Regions from separate parts of the Streptomyces sp. NBC_00239 genome, predicted to be linked through region 2. Evidence: riboswitches for the same ligand, from Rfam matches in the RefSeq annotation. Region 2 holds a riboswitch; the other holds the start of a gene.
What was found. Region 2 has a riboswitch for glycine ahead of gcvT (glycine cleavage system aminomethyltransferase GcvT). Riboswitches for the same ligand answer to the same signal wherever they lie in the genome.
Positions count from the first base shown of each region.

Region 1: it holds a riboswitch for glycine, as region 2 does, so the genes downstream of both, gcvP (aminomethyl-transferring glycine dehydrogenase) here and gcvT (glycine cleavage system aminomethyltransferase GcvT) in region 2, are expected to answer to the same signal.

Region 1 covers NZ_CP108095.1:6,644,753-6,648,151, reverse strand. Annotated here, with positions in the region: gene gcvP (aminomethyl-transferring glycine dehydrogenase) at 1-2,103, opposite strand, end outside; glycine riboswitch at 2,300-2,398, opposite strand; gene OG764_RS29235 (PRC-barrel domain-containing protein) at 2,512-2,898, shown strand; gene OG764_RS29230 (DNA polymerase IV) at 2,805-3,399, opposite strand, start outside.
Region 2 covers NZ_CP108095.1:2,776,214-2,779,612, forward strand. Annotated here, with positions in the region: gene OG764_RS12045 (AAA family ATPase) at 96-848, opposite strand; glycine riboswitch at 1,022-1,130, shown strand; glycine riboswitch at 1,131-1,257, shown strand; gene gcvT (glycine cleavage system aminomethyltransferase GcvT) at 1,302-2,417, shown strand; gene gcvH (glycine cleavage system protein GcvH) at 2,494-2,868, shown strand; gene glyA (serine hydroxymethyltransferase) at 2,897-3,399, shown strand, end outside.

The DNA of each region.
Region 1 (3,399 bases), 3.9 Mb from region 2:
GTCGCCGCCGAAGTGGCCCGGCTTGGCGAGGCCGACCAGCGCGTTGAGGTTGGCGCCGTCCACGTAGACCTGGCCGCCGGCGTCGTGCACCTGCGCGCAGATGTCCGCGACGTGCTCTTCGAACACACCGTGCGTGGACGGGTAGGTGATCATCAGCACCGAGAGCTCGTCACGGTACTGCTCGATCTTGGCGCGCAGGTCGTCGGCGTCGACCTCGCCGTCGTCGGCGGTCTTGACGACGACGACCTTCATGCCGGCCATGACGGCGCTGGCGGCGTTGGTGCCGTGCGCCGAGGACGGGATGAGGCAGATGGTGCGCTGGGTGTCGCCGTTGGCGCGGTGGTAGGCGCGGACCGCCAGCAGACCGGCCAGCTCACCCTGCGAACCGGCGTTCGGCTGGATGGAGACCTTGTCGTAGCCGGTGACCTCGCAGAGACGTTCCTCCAGCTCGTTGATGAGCGTGAGGTAACCCTCGGCCTGCGCCACCGGGGCGAACGGGTGCAGCTGACCGAATTCGGGCCAGGTGACCGGCTCCATCTCGGTGGTCGCGTTGAGCTTCATGGTGCAGGAGCCCAGCGGGATCATGCCGCGGTCCAGCGCGTAGTCGCGGTCCGAGAGCTTGCGCAGGTAGCGCAGCATCGCGGTCTCGGAGCGGTGCTGGTGGAAGACCGGGTGGGTCAGGTAGTCGTCGGAGCGCAGCAGGCCGGCGGGAAGCGCCTCGGCGACGGACTCGTCGAGGGCCTCGATGTCGGCGGTGACGCCGAAGGCGGCCCAGACGGCCTCGATGTCGGCGCGCAGCGTCGTCTCGTCGCAGGCGGCGGAGACGTGGTCGGCATCGACGCGGAACAGGTTGACGCCGCGCTCGGCGGCGGCGGCCACGACCTCGTCGGCACGGCCCGGGACGCGGGCGGTGAGGGTGTCGAAGAACGCGTCGTGCAGGATCTCGACGCCGCCGGCCTTCAGGCCCGCGGCGAGGATGCCCGCGTAGCGGTGGGTGCGGCGGGCGATCGTCTGCAGGCCCTGGGGGCCGTGGTAGACGGCGTACATGCCGGCCATGACGGCGAGGAGCACCTGGGCCGTACAGATGTTGCTGGTGGCCTTCTCGCGGCGGATGTGCTGCTCGCGGGTCTGCAGCGCGAGGCGGTACGCCTTGTTGCCGTCCGCGTCCACGGACACGCCGACGAGGCGGCCGGGCAGCGAGCGGGCGTGCTTGTCCTGGACGGCCATGTAGCCGGCGTGCGGGCCGCCGAAGCCCATCGGGACGCCGAAGCGCTGGGTGGTGCCGATGGCGATGTCCGCGCCCAGCGCGCCGGGCGAGGTGAGCAGGGTCAGCGCGAGCAGGTCGGCGGCGACGGTGACGACGGCGCCGAGCTCGTGGGCCTGGTCGATCAGCGGCTTGATGTCGCGGACCGCACCGGAGGCGCCCGGGTACTGGATCAGCACGCCGTAGACACCGCGCTCGGCGATCTCGGCGGGGATGCCGGCGGACAGGTCCGCGACGACGACCTCGGTGCCGGTCGGCTCGGCGCGCGTCTCGATGACGGCGATGGTCTGCGGCAGCGCGTCGGCGTCGACGAGGAAGACCCCGCCCTTGACCTTGCCGACCCGGCGGGCCAGCGTCATGGCCTCGGCGGCCGCAGTGCCCTCGTCGAGCAGCGAGGCGCCGGAGGTGGGCAGACCGGTCAGTTCGGCGACGACGGTCTGGAAGTTGAGGAGCGCCTCCAGGCGGCCCTGCGAGATCTCCGGCTGGTACGGCGTGTACGCGGTGTACCAGGCCGGGTTCTCCATGACGTTGCGGAGGATCACCGGCGGGGTGAAGGTCCCGTAGTAGCCCAGGCCGATCATGGAGGACATGACCTTGTTGCGCGACGCGAGGGTGCGCAGCTCGGCGAGGACCTCGGCTTCGGTACGGGCGGCGGGGAGGTTCAGGGCCTCCGCGCTCTTGATCACGTCCGGCACCGCGGCGGCGGTGAGCTCGTCGAGCGAGCCGTAGCCGACCTGGGCGAGCATCTTCGCCTGCGCCTCGGCGTCAGGGCCGATGTGACGCTGTTCGAAGGGGATGCCGCTCTCGAGCTGGGAAAGCGGAATGCGGTGGGCGGTCATGGCAGGAGGCCTCCTGGTCTCGCGACCTTCGAGGGGTGCCACGACGCGGGCACCCGGACGGCCTCCCCCTCTGTCATCTCAACCTGAGAGCTTCACCGGGTCTCCTGGGGGTAACCCGTGGAGGTCCCGGCTTTCACCGTCGGTGAGGAAGGGTCCCGGACACCCGTCCGACGCCCGTCCTGCTTTCCAGAGTGGCCTCGTCCGTGCGGTACGTCTGCCTGAGAGATTCCGGGGAGGATTTGCTCCTTCGGCGCCCCCGTCGTGTTCACTCGGGGGACTCTCCCGCACAGGGTCAGCAGCCGGAAACCAGACTACCAGCGAGGTTGCTGGGACTCCCTCGAGTGGCCCCCTCTCCAAATATGCACTTCTGTAGTCATAACGGAGCAGTTGCGACCAAATGGAGGGACCGTGCAGACCGATATCGATCCGCGCAGCCTGATCGGCCGCAAGGCGTTCGACCGCAATGGCACCAAGATCGGCACGGTCGACGAGGTGTACCTCGACGACGCGACCGGCATCCCGGAATGGGCGGCCGTCCGCACCGGTCTCTTCGGCAGGGACGCCTTCGTCCCGCTGGAGCCCAGCGAGCTGGTCGGGGGCACCCTCCGGGTGCCGTACGAACGCGCTCTCATCAAGGATGCACCCGATTTCGGGGTGGGGCGCCACCTCTCACCGGAGCAGGAACTCCAGCTCTACCACCACTACGGGCTGGACGTGGCGCTGCCCGGCGACATCGCGGCGGCCGCCCCGCCACCGGACCGCGATTTCGGCCGGCTGAGCACGGACGAGGGCTGACCCACCAGCGGCAGCGGCTCCGCGGGCTCCAGGCCCGGATCGTCCACCGCGAAGGTGCGCACCCGGCCCGGAGCGGAACCCGGCTCCTCGAACCGCACGGTCACCCGCCCCACTCCGCTCCCCTGGACCCAGCCGGGCCCGTATTCCGCGTGGCGGACATCACTGCCGGCCGCCCAGTGCCGCTCCGCCGCCGGAACGCCGGCCGGCCCCGCCCCCTCGGGCAGCGCCCCCTCCGCCGCGGGCCCGCCCTCCTCCCCGGCCCCGCCGCCTTCGCGGGCCCCGGGCGCGCCGCTCTCCCCTCCCGCTGCCCGCGCCTCCTCCGCCGCCCTCGCCTCCTCCGCGGCCCGGGCCTCCGCCTCCCCGGCCGCCTGCGCGAACAGATCCTCCTGGGTGTAGTCGGCCAGCCCCGAGACCCCGACCCCCAGCAGCCGCACCCCGCCGGTGGTGTCCACGGCGTCCAGCAGCCGGGCGGCCGCCTCCCGCACCACGGCCGGGTCGTCG
Region 2 (3,399 bases):
GCGCCGTCGTGCGCGCCGCCGTATCCGTAGGCCCCGCCGTGCGTCCCGTCCTGCATGTTCACCGCGCCCTTTCCCCGCTGCCGACGCGCACGACCCTAAGCCCTGGCGGCGGGATCCGGCCGGGCCCCGAAGTCCAGGGCGGTCAGCCGGGCGGCCGCGGGCCGGTCCAGCAGGACCGCGGAGGCGCAGCCCGCGGGCAGCCGGCCGTGCTCGACGTCGTCCAGCAGCCGGGCCACCGTGCCGCGGTGGCGGTCGAAGGCGTACCCGGAGACCCCGCGGCCGCGGGCCGCCTGCCCGGCGAGCGCCTGGGCGGGGGTCGCGTCGAGGAGGAGCAGGTGCAGGGAGCGGCCGCGGCGGCGGGCGGCGCGGGCCAGCAGGGCGCGCACCCAGGCCTGGCTGCCGCAGTCGTGCACGACCAGGCTCCGGCCGGAGCGCAGGGCCTGCCACAGCCCGGCGTAGTGGGCGAGCCGCACCAGCGGCCGGTAGGCCCCGTACGGCAGCCGGGCGGGCATCCGGCGCTCCCAGCGCTCGCGGACGTCCTGGGAGTCGATGCCGCCGTCGGGCACGGCCCGCTTCATGAGGGTGCTCTTGCCGCTGCCGGGCAGGCCCGAGACCACGACGACGTCGCCGGCCCCGAAGGACAGCCGGCCGGGCCCGCGCCCGCCGAGGCCGCGCAGGTCGCGGACGCGGCCCGCGGCGGCGGGGCGGCCGGCGGCGAGCGGACCGCCGAGCACCTCCGGGCGGCGGACGCCCGGCTGCGCCGGAACCGCGGCAGCGCCGACCGGCGTGGCCGCGGCCGCCGCGGCGCCCGCCGTGCTCGTCCCCGCGAGGACTCCGAATCTCCGCACAGTGATCGCCTCCCCTGGGGGCCCCTCCCAGCGGTGGCTGGGGGCGGGTCACCTGGACCCCATGCCCACTGAGTGTAAAGAGACGGTAATGCGCCGCCCACGGTTCCGGCCCGGATCGGGTGCGTGCAATGATGTGCGCGCCACGCCGCACGACCAACTTCATAAAGGCCGCTTGAATCCGCGCGGGAGAGTTCCCCGGCCGCCGTCCCCCGGACCGGCCGCGGACGCCGAAGGAGCAAGTCCCTCCCTTGAATCTCTCAGGCCCCGTACCGCGCGGGCGAGGCACATCTGAAAAGCGGGCCGACCGGTCGACACGAGACCGGCACGGCTCCACCCAAGGTGCAAGTCGCTTCCGTATGCACGTACGGTCGTGATGAACCTCTCAGGTTCCGATGACAGATGGGGAGGAACGTCCTCAGCCCCGTCGCGGACCTGCCTTGGAGAGCCAGCCTTATGACGAACACCCCCCGTCTGACCGCCCTGGACGCCGTCCACCGCGCGCTCGGCGCGACGATGACCGACTTCGCGGGCTGGGACATGCCGCTGCGGTACGCCAGTGAGCGCGACGAACACAACGCCGTCCGCACCAAGGCCGGCCTGTTCGACCTCTCGCACATGGGCGAGATCACCCTCACCGGGCCCGAGGCCGTCAAGGCGCTCGACTACGCGCTGGTCGGCAACATCTCCACGGTCGGTGTCGGCCGCGCCCGCTACACGCACATCTGTCAGGAAGACGGCGGCATCGTCGACGACCTGATCGTCTACCGCCTCGGCGAGACCGAGTACATGGTCGTCGCGAACGCCTCCAACGCGCAGGTCGTCCTCGACGCCCTGACCGAGCGCGCCGCCGGCTTCGACACCGAGGTCCGCGACGACCGCGACGCGTACGCGCTGATCGCCGTCCAGGGCCCCGAGTCCCCCGGCATCCTGGCCTCCCTCACCGACGCCGACCTGGACGGGCTGAAGTACTACGCCGGCCTGCCGGGCACCGTCGCGGGCGTCCCCGCGCTGATCGCGCGCACCGGCTACACCGGTGAGGACGGCTTCGAGCTGTTCGTCAAGCCCGAGCACGCGGTCGAGCTGTGGAACGCCCTCATGAAGGCCGGCGAGGGCGTCGGCCTGGTCCCGGCCGGCCTGTCCTGCCGCGACACGCTGCGCCTGGAGGCGGGCATGCCGCTGTACGGGCACGAGCTGACCACCGCGCTGACCCCGTTCGACGCGGGTCTGGGCCGGGTCGTGAAGTTCGAGAAGGAAGGCGACTTCGTGGGCCGCGCGGCCCTGGAGGCCGCCGCCGAGCGCGCCGCGGCCGCCGCGCCGCGCAAGCTGGTCGGGCTGATCGCCGAGGGCCGCCGGGTCCCGCGCGCCGGCTTCTCGGTCGTCGTCGGCGGCGAGGTCGTCGGCGAGGTCACCTCCGGCGCCCCGTCCCCGACGCTGGGCAAGCCGATCGCCATGGCGTACGTCGACGCGGCCCACGCCGCGCCCGGCACCTCCGGCGTCGGCATCGACATCCGCGGTACGCATGAGGCGTACGAGGTCGTCGCCCTGCCGTTCTACAAGCGGCAGAAGTGACCTACCGGCTCCGCCGGCACGATCCCCGTCAGACCACTGTCCGTTCGCACTTCCCCGCATCCAGGAGAATCAGGTCATGAGCAACCCCCAGCAGCTGCGCTACACCAAGGAGCACGAGTGGGTGTCGGTCGCCGAGGACGGCGTCGCGACGATCGGCATCACGGAGTTCGCGGCCAACGCGCTCGGTGACGTCGTGTTCGCGCAGCTCCCCGAGGTGGGCGACACCGTGACCGCGGGCGAGACCTGCGGCGAGCTCGAGTCCACCAAGTCGGTCAGCGACCTGTTCGCCCCGATCACCGGTGAGGTCGTCGAGGCCAACCAGGACGTCGTCGACGACCCGTCCCTGGTCAACACCGCTCCGTTCGAGGGCGGCTGGCTCTTCAAGGTGCGCGTCGCGGAGGAGCCGGCCGACCTGCTCTCCGCCGACGAGTACACCGACTTCGCGGGCTGACCGGAACCGTAGGGATTAAGGGATACCGATGTCGCTTCTGAACTCTTCCCTCCACGAGCTGGACCCGGACGTCGCCGCCGCCGTCGACGCCGAGCTCCACCGCCAGCAGTCGACCCTGGAAATGATCGCCTCGGAGAACTTCGCTCCGGTCGCGGTCATGGAGGCCCAGGGCTCGGTCCTGACCAACAAGTACGCCGAGGGCTACCCCGGCCGCCGCTACTACGGCGGCTGCGAGCACGTCGACGTGGTCGAGCAGATCGCGATCGACCGCATCAAGGCGCTGTTCGGCGCCGAGCACGCGAACGTGCAGCCGCACTCGGGTGCGCAGGCCAACGCCGCCGCGATGTTCGCGCTGCTGAAGCCGGGCGACACGATCATGGGCCTGAACCTGGCCCACGGCGGTCACCTGACCCACGGCATGAAGATCAACTTCTCCGGCAAGCTCTACAACGTGGTCCCGTACCACGTCGACGAGACCGGCCGGGTGGACATGGCCGAGGTCGAGCGCCTCGCCAAGGAGTCCAAGCCGCA